Regions from separate parts of the Virgibacillus salidurans genome, predicted to be linked through region 2. Evidence: riboswitches for the same ligand, from Rfam matches in the RefSeq annotation. Region 2 holds a riboswitch; the other holds the start of a gene.
The links. A riboswitch is a leader RNA that binds a small molecule or an ion and turns the genes downstream of it on or off. The one in region 2 is predicted to bind glycine.
Positions count from the first base shown of each region.

Region 1: linked by a shared signal. The riboswitch ahead of gcvT (glycine cleavage system aminomethyltransferase GcvT) and the one ahead of serC (3-phosphoserine/phosphohydroxythreonine transaminase) in region 2 are both predicted to bind glycine.

Region 1 is NZ_CP074373.1:1,999,857-2,007,947, forward strand. Features, by position in the region: gene gcvPA (aminomethyl-transferring glycine dehydrogenase subunit GcvPA) at 1-1,186, opposite strand, end outside; partial or broken gene gcvT (glycine cleavage system aminomethyltransferase GcvT) at 1,200-2,314, opposite strand; glycine riboswitch at 2,511-2,600, opposite strand; gene KFZ58_RS10320 (DEAD/DEAH box helicase) at 2,745-4,406, shown strand; gene KFZ58_RS10325 (YqhG family protein) at 4,393-5,181, shown strand; gene KFZ58_RS10330 (YqzE family protein) at 5,222-5,410, opposite strand; gene comGA (competence type IV pilus ATPase ComGA) at 5,561-6,571, shown strand; gene comGB (competence type IV pilus assembly protein ComGB) at 6,534-7,586, shown strand; gene comGC (competence type IV pilus major pilin ComGC) at 7,600-7,902, shown strand; gene comGD (competence type IV pilus minor pilin ComGD) at 7,904-8,091, shown strand, end outside.
Region 2 is NZ_CP074373.1:3,714,197-3,722,287, reverse strand. Features, by position in the region: gene KFZ58_RS18575 (MFS transporter) at 127-1,401, shown strand; ZMP/ZTP riboswitch at 1,490-1,568, shown strand; glycine riboswitch at 1,692-1,772, shown strand; partial or broken gene serC (3-phosphoserine/phosphohydroxythreonine transaminase) at 1,874-2,955, shown strand; gene KFZ58_RS18565 (phosphoglycerate dehydrogenase) at 2,971-4,170, shown strand; gene KFZ58_RS18560 (PrkA family serine protein kinase) at 4,260-6,173, shown strand; gene yhbH (sporulation protein YhbH) at 6,326-7,483, shown strand; gene ymzB (protein YmzB) at 7,543-7,902, opposite strand.

The sequences.
Region 1 (8,091 bases), 1.7 Mb from region 2:
TTACAGAGTCAGCAAGTTTCACAACCAATTCATTGAAGAACACACCTTCTGTAACAACAGGAATAGTTGATTGCTCCAACTTTTGTTTTGCGTACCGGGCTTTTTGCATATTTAATTTTGCCATTTTTTTCAATCCGTGCTTTCCGATTGAGCTCATTGCAACAGAACTAGCTAATGCATTTAATGCTTGATTTGAACAAATATTGGAAGTCGCTTTGTCCCTTCTGATATGCTGTTCTCTTGCTTGTAACGTTAATACAAAGCCACGTATCCCGTCTTCGTCTTTCGTCTGTCCAACCAAGCGGCCAGGAACTTTGCGCATTAATTTACTAGTCGTTGCAAAATATCCACAATGAGGGCCTCCAAACTGGGTAGGTATTCCAAATACTTGCGTGTCTCCGACAACAATATCAGCACCAAATTCTCCCGGTGGTGTCAAATAACCTAATGCTAGCGGGTTACTAGAAACAATAAACATGGTTTTCTTTTGTTGTTTAATTAATTCATTCACCTTTTCCAATGGTTCAATCTGTCCAAAAAAGTTTGGATACTGCAGTACAACACTCGCCGTATTTTCATCTAATTCGCTTGCAAGCTGATCCATGTCAGTGAGTCCATTGCTGTGATCAATTTCTACAATTTCCAGGTTAGGCCCCTTTGCATAGGTGTCAATAACATCCCTTGATTCAGGATGAATGGCCTTTGAAACGAGAATTTTTTTCTTCTTCGTTTGTGCCGCACTCAAGTTTACCGCCTCTGCAAGCGCAGTTCCTCCATCATACATTGATGAGTTTGCTACGTTCATTCCTGTTAATTCTGTAATCATCGTCTGGAATTCAAAGATGGCCTGAAGTTCACCTTGGGATATTTCCGGCTGATACGGTGTATACGCGGTATAAAATTCCGATCTTGATATTACATGATCTACGACAGATGGAATAAAATGATCATAAACACCTGCACCTAAAAAGGAGCTATATTCTGTTAAATTGGCATTTTTATTTGCCATCTTCGTTAATTCTTTCTTTAGCTGTGCTTCATTTGCACCCTTTTTAAGATTAAGCTCGCCCTTAAAACGTATATTACTTGGGATGTCAGAAAATAATTCATCCGTTGATTCTATTCCAATTGTATCTAACATCTCTTTCTTATCTGTCTCAGTCATCGGTAAATAACGAAATTCCATTGCCAGTACCTCCCTATTTCCCTCGTTTGTAAAATGGCGTTTTTACGACTACTGCTTTTAACTTACGCTTTCGAACCTGGACGTCTAATTCTGTTCCTTCTATCGCTACTTCTGCTTTCACTAAAGCTAAACCGATATTTTTATTCAATGTTGGAGATTGTGTACCGGAAGTAACAAAACCTACTTCTTCCTCCCCGCTGTATACCTCATACCCATGGCGAGGGATTCCTTTATCAATCATTTCAATCCCAACAAGCTTTCTCGGGGGCCTTGTTCAATTTGCTCTTTCAACTTTTCTTTTCCAATAAAATCTGCTTCTTTATCAACTTTTACAGCAAATTTCAATCCTGCTTCTACTGGTGTAATATCCTTGGAAAGCTCTTGTCCGTAAAGAGCTAAATTTGCTTCAAATCGCAAGGTATCTCTTGCTCCCAGCCCAATAGGTTCTACGCCTTTATCTTCGCCAGCCTGCAATATTGACTGCCATAACATGCGTCCATAAGTTTTTGCAATATAAATTTCAAATCCATCTTCCCCCGTATAACCTGTACGTGAGACAATGGCAGGAACGTCTATGGATGAAAAATAAACCTCACTATCAAAACGGAAGAACTTAATTTCACTTAAATCCGTTTCCGTTAGCCTTTGTAATACTTCTTGTGCGGCCGGACCTTGTAAGGCTAATTGAACATAATCACTTGATACATTTGTAATGGTGACATCTTCCCAGCTGTAATGATTGTTTTCCTTTAGCCATTCATAATCTTTTTTTGTGTTAGCGGCATTAACAACCAATAAATAATCATTTTCTCCCACCATATAAATAATGAAGTCATCAACAGTGCCACCGTTTTCGTAGCACATGAACGTGTATTGAGCACGATCTGGAGTTAATTTTGATACATCATTTGTTGTCATTTTTTGCAGGAAATCCAAACTTTTCTGTCCACTTACAGCAATTTCTCCCATGTGTGAGACGTCAAATAAACCTGCTTTATTTCTTGTGACCTCATGTTCGTGTTTAATTCCAGAGAATTGTACTGGAAGATCCCAGCCGCCAAAATCGACTGTTTTTGCCCCAAATTTTTCATATTCCGGAAATAACGGTGTCCGATTTAACTCACTCAACCCATCCACTCCTTTTTTAAAAGTTTTGTGACTTGAAGTCTATTCTAAAACACAAAAACAGAGATTTCACTGATACCAGGAAATCTCTGTCTTCAAACCAGAAAGTTGCGTATTTATATAGAAACCGGATTCACATTTCCTTATAAATACTTGCTTCGTGGGTGGTCTACGTACCTGTAAACACTCTCCAGAGGTGCGTCCTACAAGAGTCTTTTTGCCTGAGAGATTCGCGAGTTGCTTGCTCCTTCGGCGTTACGTTAAACGTAAGCTCTCCCCTTGTATTCATTCGCTTTTATGAAAATGGCTAATTTGGTTATACTAATACAAGTATCACGTGAAAAATCTAAGTTAATTATAGCACACAACCACATGAGAATATATAGAATATATTTTAATTTCATTTAATCCATTACGAAAAAGGAAGTATCATATGACGTCTATTCACTTACAAAAAGATTCAACTTTCATTGACCAGCTGCAATCGGATTTTGAGAAGGAAAGCAAGTTTTCACCATGGGACCTTTTCTCCATGACCTATCAGGCTGAGCTTACAACGATCACCCCTGAATTTTCCGGTTTACGTGCATTAGAGTACCTGCCGCATGTTGAATTTTTAAGTCATCAGATCGAAACGGCAAAGCAAGCAATCGAGGACATGAACGGCCGCGCTATATTAGCTGATGAGGTTGGGCTCGGCAAAACCATTGAAGCTGGCCTAATATTAAAAGAATACATGATTAGGGGTTTAGTTAAAAAAGCACTTATCCTGGTCCCAGCTTCTCTGGTAAACCAGTGGGTAAAAGAACTTAATGAAAAATTTTATATTCCGGCTGTTGCCCACAGGAAAAATTATGCCTGGGACCAGTTTGACGTTATTATATCATCAATGGATACTGCAAAGCGTTCCCCGCATCGTGAAAATATATTGGATATAGATTATGACTTCATATTGATTGATGAAGCCCATAAGCTAAAGAATCATAAAACAAAAAACTATTCCTTTGTCCGCCTGCTAAAGAAGAAATACTGTTTATTATTAACTGCTACTCCTGTTCAGAATCGGCTAATCGAAATATTTAACTTGGTTTCCATATTAAAGCCGGGACATTTGGGAAATTATGATTCGTTTCTCGATCAATACGGGAAGGATCGCAAAAAAATTAAACAGGACATGTATTTGAAGCAATTAATCCAAAAAGTAATGATTCGTAATACCAGAAAAGATACGACATTAAATAATACCAAGCGTCATATTGAAACCGTTTGGGTTGATTTCAAACCGGAACAACTGGAGGTTTACGAAGCGCTTAATCAGATAACAATGCCCTTTTCTTCATTTTCCAAGATTACATTTTTAAGAGAATTATGCTCATCACGCGAGGCTTGTTATTTATCCCTTCAAAAATTAGCGATGGAAGAAGACAATAAAGAATCTATTCAGCCGGTATTGTCAAAGATCGAACAATTACCTCACCATGTAAAAGCAGAAAAAGTGGTTGAATTAATTAAGAATATCGGGGACGAAAAAGTGATTATTTTCACAGAATACAGGGCAACTCAATATTACTTGCAATGGTATCTTCAGCAAGAAGGAATTTCTTCCGTCCCTTTTAGAGGTGGTTTTAAAAAAGGGAAAAAAGACTGGATGCGGCAACTGTTTAGAGACCATGCACAGGTTTTAATTGCTACAGAGGCAGGTGGTGAAGGGATTAACTTGCAATTTTGTAATCACATGATTAACTATGACCTGCCTTGGAATCCGATGCGGCTTGAACAGCGAATTGGGCGAATTCATCGGTATGGTCAGGAAAAAGACGTCCATGTATATAATTTTGCCATCAGGGAGACAATCGAAGAACATATTATGAGCCTGCTATATGAAAAAATCAACCTATTTGAGCAAGTTATTGGACATTTGGATGATATTTTAGCTGAGCTTGACATAACGGATATTGAAACTGAAATTGAAAATATTTATGTAGAGTCTACATCTACAGGTGAAGCTAAAATTAAATTAAATAATCTCTCGTCGATCATTAAACACACACATGCCAATGTAGATAATGAGGAGCGTCAATATGGCAATTACTAATTTAAACGAATTCTTGCAGGATTATTTTACCGCCAATCAGTGTGAACTTATCTTTAATGAAGATGGTGTATTAACGGTACAACTAACAGAAGAAATGGATAGGGCATTAATGAATCGGCCATTTTATTGGCATTATGTGAAGAGTACTGGATATGCTGGTGAACCAATGAAGCTTACACTCGTCACAAACCCGGATAAGCGGGAAGAAAAGGGAGAATGGATTCATTTCGGCAGTCCACGCTTGCAGCAAATACTTACTCAGCTTAAACAAAATGAAAAAGTCACTAAATTATTCCAGAAAGTAGAAACAAATCAAAATACACCGTTATACCCCTGGTTGGTGGTAAATATAAAGATAAGTTATGTCGGCAAGCAAAAGAAAGATGAAGTATTTTCAATCGGATTGCATTTAGTAAATGGTATGATGAAAGTTGAAATGATGGAACAGATGCAGCAGTTATCACTCCAAATGACAATATCTGATTACTGTTATCCCATTTCACCACTTATTAAACTAAAAAGTGGTTATCTTCGTATCCAGTCTGTGATTGATAATTATATTGAAAATCAAACACATGAATGGGCAGAAGAATCATGGAAAACATTAGATGAAGAAATTCAAATGCTTCATTATTTTTATACAGGGGAAACAGAAACTGTAAACGAACAAAAGCAAAAAGAATTGAACGAAATGAAAGAACGCTATGAACCATACATATCCTATGAAGTAATTAATGGTGGTATTTTTTATTTTACGGAGGATGCATTTGTATAAAGATATAAAAATAACAGGTGCGCACCGATGCGGTCACCTGTTATTCAGCCTTTTTCCAAATTGTTTTTAGCGCAAATGGCAAAATTCCCAGCCAGCGACTGCTGTAAGTTGCAGGAGGATTTTTTTGTTTTACTTTGCGTTTTTTTCTTTCCTCAGAAGGTAAATCGATATATGTCACCACTTGTTCCGTCATAAATTTTACATAATCATTTCCGGAAATTAGTCTCACCTCTTGATAGTTGTTGGTAGTCTTAGCTTTACCATTACAGGCTAAATTATTCCTTAAAGTTTTTTCAAAAATTTTTTCAAAAAAGAAGGAGTTTATCAAAACGTGTCGAATATAGTAGTTGTTGCAAATTTAAAAAGGAGGTGAATTTGTTTGAATCCTGCTGCAGCAATATCGAATAATCTTCTCACTGCTGCCTTCGAATCCCAAGCATCGGATATTCACTTTTACCCATTCCAAGATCATACCAATGTTTATTTCCGCATCCATGGGAAACGGATCTTTTATAAGCGTTTAATAAGTGCTAAGTATCAACTATTATTAACGTACTATAAATTTACATCCGGAATGGATATAGGTGAAATCAGAAAACCGCAAAATGGCACGATTACACATCAAGAATCAAATCAAATGTACTCCCTGAGATTATCAACACTTCCCGTCAACCTAATGGAAAGCTTAGCCATTCGAATCCTTCCACAGGAAGAAAACCTTTCTCTTGACCAACTTTTTCTTTTTCCAAATCAACTGAATAAATTAAAGGAATGGATTACGAACCAAGCTGGCATAGTACTATTTACCGGCCCAACAGGAAGTGGAAAAACAACAACCATGTATTCGCTCTTGCAAACGATTCTAAGTGAAAAGTCTTACCAGACGATTACATTGGAAGACCCTATTGAAAAAGAGATGGATGATATTCTGCAAGTACAGATTAACGAAAAAGCCGGCATTACTTATCAAAGCGGGTTAAAAGCTGCACTCAGACATGATCCCGATATTATCATGATTGGAGAGATTCGTGATAAAGCTACAGCAGAGTTTGCTTTTGATGCTTCTCTAACCGGACATCTTGTACTAAGTACCTTGCATGCTAAAAATGCTTCAGGAACGGTTCATCGTCTACTGGAAATGGGGTTAAAACAAACCGATTTGCAACAATCACTTATAGCAGTGGCAGCACTGCAACTATTGCCTATTCAAATAAATGAAACGACAAAAAGACGGGCTGCCATACTGGAACTATTAGAAGGCAAACGATTGGAAAAAACAATACAAGGAGTTGATGACAAAACTGAAAATGCATTTTATTCCTTTGACCATTTAAGAAAGAAGGCTTATGCATATGGATATATATCTGAAGAGATTTATAAGAATTCGTAAAGAAAAAATTTCCAGTGAAATTCAATTACGCTTTTTAAAGCGACTGAATCGATTATTGCATAATGGGTATCCATTAATTGAAGCCTTGGAAGTAATCAAGTGGGACAAGCAGTTAATTACGCCAGCAACAGAAATTACGGATGCTGTAAAAAACGGCTACCCTATTGATAAAGCGTTCGAACAAGCAGCATTTCATCAAACGATTACCACATATTTATATTTTGTCAGAGTAAACGGAGACGTGCAGGGTAGTATCGGCAAATGTATTGAGATGTACGAACACCGAATGAAATATATGAAGAAATTTCAACAAATCGTGCGTTATCCGTTAATCCTGTTACTCATTTTCTCCTTACTGCTCTATTTCATTAAACAATATGTTCTTCCATCCTTTGCAGATCTTTTTCAAACAAGCACAGAAGCCTCTTCCATGGTCATCTTATCTATTTTAGTTATTGACTTATTAGGAAATATGGTAATTGCGCTGACTGCTCTGATTCTGATAGCGATCATTATTTGGAATTTTATCAAACACAGGCTTACCATAACAAAGCAAATCAACTTTTATAATAGCTTACCAATTTACCGAACATTTCTTAAACTGCAAACCTCCTTTCTTTTTGCAACACATTTTAGCACCCTTTTGAAAACAGGCATGTCCTTCAAAGAAATTCTAACGCAAATGTCCAGCCAAAATAAATTACCAATTATTGCACATTACTCAAATTTAATGACAGAAGAATTAATGAGGGGGTTGCCTATCGCAAGCCTGCTTTCACAAATGCGTTTTCTGGAAAACCAGCTCGCTTCCATTTTCCAAAAAAATGTGGATGCCCATGCGTTAGAGAAGGACCTGGATGTGTATGCAGAGATTCTTACAGAGGAAATACAGCGAAAAATAATGAAAGCACTCACGTTAATTCAACCATTATTTTTTATTGTATTAGCCAGTTTTATCATTTTTATTTATATGACATTGATGTGGCCAATGTTCGAATTAATCCAAACAATCTAAAGGAGAGAAACATATGTTTAAAAATAATCGAGGATTTACACTGATCGAAATGCTTATTGTATTAATGGTTATATCTGTACTGATTATCCTGTTTGTGCCTAATTTAAGTGATAGAAGCGGCGATGTTCATGGTACAGGATGTGACGCGCTTGTAAGTCTTGTACAAAGTCAGGCTGAGTTATATGAATTGGAGGAAGGATCACAACCTGGGAGCATACAAGCTTTAGTTGATGATGGATATATTACCCTAGATCAAATAGAGTGTTCGAATGGAACTCCTTTATCGATTAGCAATGGGACTGTTTCTGCAGATTAACATGAAAAAACAGAGCGGATTCACATTGGTCGAATTACTTTTGGTTCTGTCCATCTTGTCCATTCTATTACTGCTAAGTGTTCCATTGAATATTTCCGGTTTACAAAAACACCAGGATAAGCAATTTTTGGAAACATTTCAATATGACGTTTTGTATATCCAAAATCTAGCAGCGACAACCACTGATGA
Region 2 (8,091 bases):
CAGAAAAAGTAAGCACCCTCTTTATAAAGTAATTATTTTATTATTATTAATTTTTCTTAACACACCCATAATCAACGATTTGCTATTGTATACTAAATAATAGGACAATAGGGGGAGGGGAATGATGTGGGCAAGTTAAGTAAAGAAGAAAGAAGTTGGATGATGTACGATTGGGGGAATTCAGCCTATTCTATTATCATTACGACAGCTATTTTTCCTATATTTTTTAGGTCTGTAGCGGACAATGCAGGCGTTGCTTCAGCAGATTCAACGGCATATTTAGGGTATACGATTTCCATTGCGACGTTTATTTTGGCGATGTTAGCTCCCGTACTTGGAACAATTGCTGACTATCGGGGAATGAAGAAAAAGTTCTTCCTGTTCTTCTTTCTCATGGGGACAATATCTATTGTTCTACTCGTTTTTGTACCAAATGATAATTGGTTGCTGCTTTTAATCATCTATACGCTAACTTCATTAGGTTTTCGTGGTGCGAATGTCTTTTATGACGCTTTTTTAGTTGATGTTTCCCCAAAGGAAAGGATGGATGATGTTTCAGCCAAGGGGTATGCTCTTGGGTACATTGGGAGTACCATCCCCTTTATTCTTAGTATCACCGTTATTCTTTTATCACAACTGGAAATACTTCCATTATCAACGACAGCTGCAAGTCGAATTGCATTTTTGATTACGACAGTATGGTGGTTTATTTTTGCTTTGCCCATGGTCAGACATGTACATCAGATTCACGCCATTGAACGCGAGCCTAAAATCGTGGTAAATAGTTTTAAACGTCTAGGTCGAACGTTTAAAGAAATTAAGAAATACCGCGCCGTTTTTATCTTTTTATTAGCATATTTCTTTTATATCGATGGTGTAGGAACGATTATATCCATGTCAACGGCTTATGGAACGGATTTGGGGCTAGGCGCAACAGATCTTTTAATCGCTTTGCTTGCTGTTCAAGTGGTGGCTGCTCCATTCGCTGTTTTATTTGGTAAGTTAGCAATCAAATTCGGTGCGAAAAAAATGCTGTATACCGGAATAGTCATCTATATTTTTGTTTGCAGCTATGCGATGTTTCTGGAAACGATTGCTGATTTCTGGATTTTGGCTATGCTTGTGGCGACTGCTCAAGGTGGAATTCAGGCACTTAGCCGTTCTTACTTTGCCAAACTTATTCCAAAAGAAAGGTCAAATGAGTTTTTTGGTTTCTACAATATATTCGGAAAATTCGCTGCCATTTTAGGTCCCTTTTTAGTTGGTGTGACGTCCCAGGTAACCGGTAATTCTTCATTTGGTGTTTTCAGCCTGATCATTCTATTTATCATCGGGTTTGTATTACTTATCTTTGTACCGGACGTTGAAAGGAAGGGTATCGCAAGGGATAAAACAGCCTAAAGGGATGATGATCTTTAAAAAACATCCATTATGGCTTGAAGATTACGGATTACTTTGTTACTATAATTATATTGAAAATTAACCAATAAAGGCCATGTGTAACTGGCGAACGCGGATAACCGCGAGGGAGCACATGGTATTAATAGTCGTTCGCCTGGGCAGAGGTAAGGGGATTTAAATTCCTCTTACCTCTTTGCGTTATGAGGGGGCGATGATTTTGAGAATTAAGCGCTATTTAAAATTTAAAATAGAATAAAAAGGCTATGATTGTTGTGGGTTACACTATAACAGGAGCAGCTTCTGGAGAGGATGCAAGAACATTGCAACGCCGACGGGTTCACAATCTCAGGCAAAAGGACAGAAGAATAACAAATGCGTTTTTGTTATATCTTTTGATGCTGATGAGATTGGAGCCTAGGAGCCCAGTCTCTTTTTTTATAGCCGTCAAGATAAAAATAAAGGATGTGATGATTTGAAAAGGGTGTTTAATTTTTCAGCGGGGCCATCGATGCTTCCGCTTCCAGTATTAGAGAAGGCTCAGGAAGAGTTAGTGAACTATAGAAATTCAGGAATGTCTGTCATGGAATTAAGTCATCGGTCAGATTTGTTTACGGAAATTATTACAGAAGCTGAACAGCTGCTACGCGAATTAATGAGTATTCCAAAAGAATATAAAGTGCTTTTCATTCAAGGAGGGGCTTCGCAGCAATTTGCAATGGTGCCGATGAATTTGCTGACTAAAAGTGGAAAGGCATATTACGTCAATACTGGTTCCTGGTCAAAGAAAGCGATCAAAGAGGCGCAGAAATTCGGCGATATTCGTGTTATCGCATCATCAGAAGAGGCTAATTTCACTTATATTCCTGATGTCAATTCAAGCATGATTGACAGGCAAGCAGATTATGTGCATATCACAACAAACAATACAATTGAAGGAACCGCCTACGCAGAGATTCCAGATACCGGTGATGTGCCACTTGTAGCAGATATGTCTTCCAACATATTATCAGAGGAAATGGATGTGTCAAAATTTGGCTTGATTTATGCTGGGGCACAGAAAAACATCGCGCCCGCTGGGTTAACGCTTGTTATCATTCGAGAAGATTTAATTGGCCATGCACCTGAAAATTGTCCGGCTATGCTTAATTATAAAACGCATAGTGATAGTGGCTCATTGTATAATACGCCGCCTACATACGGGATCTATATGGCCAAGCTCGTGTTTGAATGGTTGAAGGAACTTGGGGGCTCTGGGAAATGGAAAAAATAAACCGGAAAAAAGCGCAAATTTTATATGATGCGATTGAAGCTTCTTCTCTGTTTCAATCCCCAGTCCTAAAGAAGAGTCGTTCATTGATGAATATTCCTTTTGTTTCCGATTCCGCTGATTTAAATGCAACTTTTATCAAGGAAGCGCAAGCGAAGGGGCTTGAAACATTAAAAGGCCATCGTTCTGTTGGGGGCATGCGTGCTAGCATTTATAATGCGATGCCGGTAGAAGGTGTCGAGTCTTTGATTACATTTATGAGAGATTTTGAAAATAAACATAGGTAGAAAAGAGGAGAAAGAATGAGTACATTAACGCTAGACAAGGTGAAAACAATCAAAACGCTAAATCATATTGCAGACAGTGGACTTGACGTATTTAAAAAAGGTGATTATGTGATAGAAAATGAAAGTGACAATCCGGATGCGATTGTTGTTCGTAGTTTTAACATGCACGGGATGGATATCGATGAAAATGTTAAGGCAATTGCACGTGCTGGAGCTGGTGTGAATAATATCCCAGTCGATCAATGTACGGAAAGAGGAATTGTTGTTTTTAACACGCCTGGTGCGAATGCAAATGCTGTCAAAGAACTCGTGTTAACATCATTAATGGCATCATCACGTAATTTATTTTCCGGGATAGAATGGGTAAAGACATTACAAGGAGAAGGAGATCAAGTTCCTAACCTTGTAGAGGCAGGAAAGAAACAATTGGTAGGAAGTGAAATTAAGGGTAAGAAATTAGGTGTCATCGGGCTAGGTTCTGTTGGTGCACTTGTAGCAAATGATGCACTTAACCTGGATATGGATGTGATTGGATTTGATCCATTTATTTCTGTAAATACAGCCTGGGAGCTCTCCCGTAACGTCGAGCGCGCTATGTCGATGGAGGAGGTTTTTGCAGAGGCTGATTACATCACCGTACATGTTCCTTTAACAGATGATACAAGCAATATGCTCAACGCGGAAACGTTCAAATTAATGAAACCTGGCGTTCATATTTTAAATTTTTCCAGAGGTGGGCTTATCGATGAACAAGATATGACTGAGGCTTTAGAAAGTGGGCAGGTGGGAAGATATATTACCGATTTTCCGAATGAGAACGTGTTGAATATGAAAAATACGGTTCCCATTCCACATCTCGGTGCCTCCACCAAGGAATCGGAGGAAAACTGTGCGATTATGGCAACAAGACAGGTGAAGGAATTTCTTGAAACGGGAAATATCAAAAACGCGGTGAATTTCCCGGATGCTTCTATACCGTACACCGGAAAAAGCCGTGTGACAGCCTTTCATCACAATGTTCCAAACATGGTTGGGCAAATTACTACTGCAATATCGAACAACAACTTGAACATCGCGGATATGGTTAACAGAAGCCGTGGGGATTACGCGTATACGATGGTTGATATTGAAAATGAGGTGGATGATGCGATTGTTTCTAGTGTAGAGGAAGAAATGAATCGGATTCCGGATATTGTTGATGTAAGGGTTATATAAATTTTGCCTAAGCTCTAGCAGTGCCCTACTAAATGAAAACTAACCATCATTATAATCGCCCCTCCTGCATACGATATATAAATTGCGACATGGATGGAGGGAGTATTACGGATATTTTAAATAAAGTAAAAAATCACCGGGGAGAAGAGGAAAAGCTAAAGTGGGAAGGAACTTTCGCGGAATATTTGGATATTTTAAAGGAAATACCGGAAGTTGCCCAGACAGCCCATTCACGCGTTTATAATATGATTAGAAACTCTGGTTTAATTGAAAAAGATGGCAAAAAAATGTACAGCTTTTTCGGGGATGACATATTTGGGCTTGAAGAGGCGATTGAAAGGCTTGTGGAGGAGTACTTTCATCCCGCTGCAAAACGACTTGATGTTCGCAAACGAATTTTATTATTAATGGGTCCTGTCAGTGGTGGGAAATCGACGATTGTAACGATGCTGAAACGTGGTCTTGAGCAATTTTCCAGGACAGGTGAAGGTGCTGTTTATGCGATTAAAGGCTGTCCGATGCATGAGGATCCGCTTCATCTTATTCCACAGCATTTGCGTGAGGATTTTTTCGATGAATATGGTGTTCGGATTGAGGGTAGTTTGTCCCCACTCAATTCGATGCGGCTGGAACAGGAATATGGTGGTCGGATTGAAGATGTGAAGGTGGAACGTATTTTCCTTTCTGAGGACCGACGTGTTGGGATTGGAACTTTTACCCCATCAGATCCGAAGTCACAGGATATTGCCGATTTAACAGGAAGTATTGATTTTTCAACGATTGCTGAATATGGCTCTGAATCAGACCCGCGTGCTTATCGATTTGATGGTGAATTGAATAAGGCGAACCGTGGGATGATGGAGTTTCAGGAAATGCTGAAGTGTGATGAGAAGTTTCTCTGGCATCTCTTGTCCCTGACGCAGGAAGGTAATTTCAAGGCGGGCAGATTTGCACTCATTTCCGCCGATGAGCTAATCGTAGCACATACCAATGAGACAGAGTACCGCTCCTTCATTTCGAATAAAAAGAATGAGGCGCTTCACTCTCGGATTATTGTCATGCCGATTCCCTACAACCTTAGAGTGAGTGAGGAAGAACGCATTTATGAAAAAATGATCGGAGAAAGTGATATGGCCCATGTTCATATTGCCCCACATGCACTAAGGGTAGCGGCTATTTTCTCTATTTTGACGAGACTCGAGAATTCGAAAAAGCAAGGCATAGATAACGTCAAGAAAATGCGCCTATATGATGGGGAAAATATTGAAGAGTTTAACCAGATTGATATCGACGAATTACGGAATGAGTTCCCTGAGGAAGGCATGAATGGGATTGATCCGCGTTATGTAATCAACAGGATTTCATCGACCATTATTAGTAAGGACGTCCCTGCGATTAATGCCCTTGATGTGTTGCGTTCATTGAAAGATGGACTTGAGCAGCATCCATCGATTTCAGAGGAAGATAAGGAAAATTACATGAACTATATTTCCGTGGCACGAAAAGAATATGACGAAATTGCCAAGAAAGAAGTTCAAAAAGCGTTCGTGTACTCCTATGAAGAATCAGCGAAAACATTAATGGATAACTACCTTGATAACGTCGAGGCTTATTGTAATAAGAATAAGCTAAAAGATCCACTGACGGGTGAGGAAATGAATCCGGATGAGAAGCTAATGCGTTCGATTGAAGAGCAAATTGGGATCTCGGAAAATGCCAAAAAGTCCTTCAGAGAGGAAATACTCATTCGTATTTCTGCCTATGCGAGAAAGGGCAAGCGTTTTGACTATAATTCTCATGAGCGCCTGCGTGAAGCAATTCAGAGTAAATTGTTCGCTGACTTGAAAGATGTTGTTAAAATCACAACAACATCCAAGACACCGGATGAGTCTCAACTTAAGAAGGTTAATGAAGTGGTTGCCCGTTTAATTGATGAATATGGCTATAACTCCATTTCAGCGAATGAATTATTGCGCTATGTAGGGAGTTTGCTTAATCGGTAAAAAAAAAGTTAGTCCTGTTATTTGCATTTAAGAAACTTGGCTATCGCCATTAAGTATGGTGATAAGCCAAGTTTTTAATAATATCCGAAATTTTTGGCAATTCCTTTTTTGACTTCGCATAGGATAAAGAAAACAACAAAGGTGGGGATTCAATGCAGGAAGAAAGTAGAAATTTCGTTGTCTCCAAGGAAGACTGGTCCCTCCATCGTAAAGGTCATCAAGATCAGCAGCGACATAGTGATAAAGTGAAAGAAGCGATTAAAAATAACTTACCCGATTTAGTTAGTGAAGAAAATATTATCATGTCAAATGGCCGTGATGTTATTAAAATTCCAATCCGCTCATTAGATGAGTACAAGATACGGTATAACTATAATAAATCAAAACATGTCGGCCAGGGGGATGGAGATAGCGAAGTAGGCGATGTTGTTGCAAGGGGTCCGAATGAAGGACAGAGCGGATCCGGGGATGGAAAAGCTGGAGATCAACCTGGCGCTGATTATTATGAACAAGAAGTATCTTTAGCTGAGTTAGAGGAAATGTTATTTAAAGAATTGGAATTGCCGAACTTGCAGCAAAAAGAACAAGCGGAAATTACCACAGAAAAAATTGAATTTAATGATGTCCGTAAAAAAGGATTAATGGGTAACATTGATAAAAAACGCACAATACTAGGGGCCCTAAAACGAAATGCTACAGAGGGGGAAGCGAAAATTGCTCCCATTCATAATGACGATCTTCGTTTTAAAACATGGAATGATGTTGTAAAACCGGAATCAAAAGCGGTCGTGCTTGCGATGATGGATACGAGCGCATCCATGGGCAATTTTGAAAAATATATTGCACGGAGTTTCTTTTTCTGGATGACGAAATTTTTGCGTTCGAAATACGAATCGGTGGAAATAGATTTTATTGCACATCATACGGAAGCAAAAGTCGTATCCGAAGAAGCCTTTTTTTCAAAAGGAGAAAGCGGTGGAACAAGGTGCTCCTCCGCCTACCGCAAAGCAGTAGAGTTAATTGAGACAAAGTACAATCCGCGTCGTTATAATATTTATCCTTTTCATTTTTCAGATGGTGAGAATATAGCATCCGATAACAAGCTTTGTTTGGAACTTGTTGATCAAATTATGGATGTCTCCAGCATGTTTGGTTATGGTGAGGTGAATGGCTATAACCGGCCATCCACCCTAATGGGTGCATACAAAACAATCGAAAACCCCAAGTTTCGCCATTATATATTAAAACAAAACCAAGATGTTTATCATGCCATGAAAAGCTTCTTTCGGAAAGAAAAGGCAACCACCTAAATTCGACAAAAACCGGGGCGTGTCTGTCACTGCATTTCGAGGAGTGAGCAGTGACGGGATTATTGTTCCGGGGTTATGCTTTCAATTTTATATACCGCTCGATCTGTGCTAATTAAAAATTGCGCGCCGTCGAATTCATATAGGGAAGTGTCTTCAAGCGGAATTTCGTATGTTGGGGATGGAAGCGGCTGGAAGGTATTCGTTGTCGTTTCTATTTCCCCATTTCCATTCAATTCGAGCACATGCATTGGCTGATAATCATCGATTCTTCTGGTGTCTGTATCATAGGAAATGGCTTGTAATTCCATGTGTGTTTCGTCCAGGTCACCCATTTCATGTTTGGTAATTTTAATATCTCTTCCGTTCCACCGGCTTAAGTAGTGATTAAATTCTTCAATCGATAAAAATTGTGGATCCATCATAATCCCTCCTTTGTACCATTTAAACTTCCCACTTTCAGACGCACCCATACAACACATTCAAGCCAAACAAAATGGTAATATATAACACTGACAAAATCCGACAAAACTCGGGTGGTGACAGGCACTGTTCGGTTTATGTTCGGTTCAGGATTACTTCTTTGCTTCATAAGCTATAAAAAGGATGTT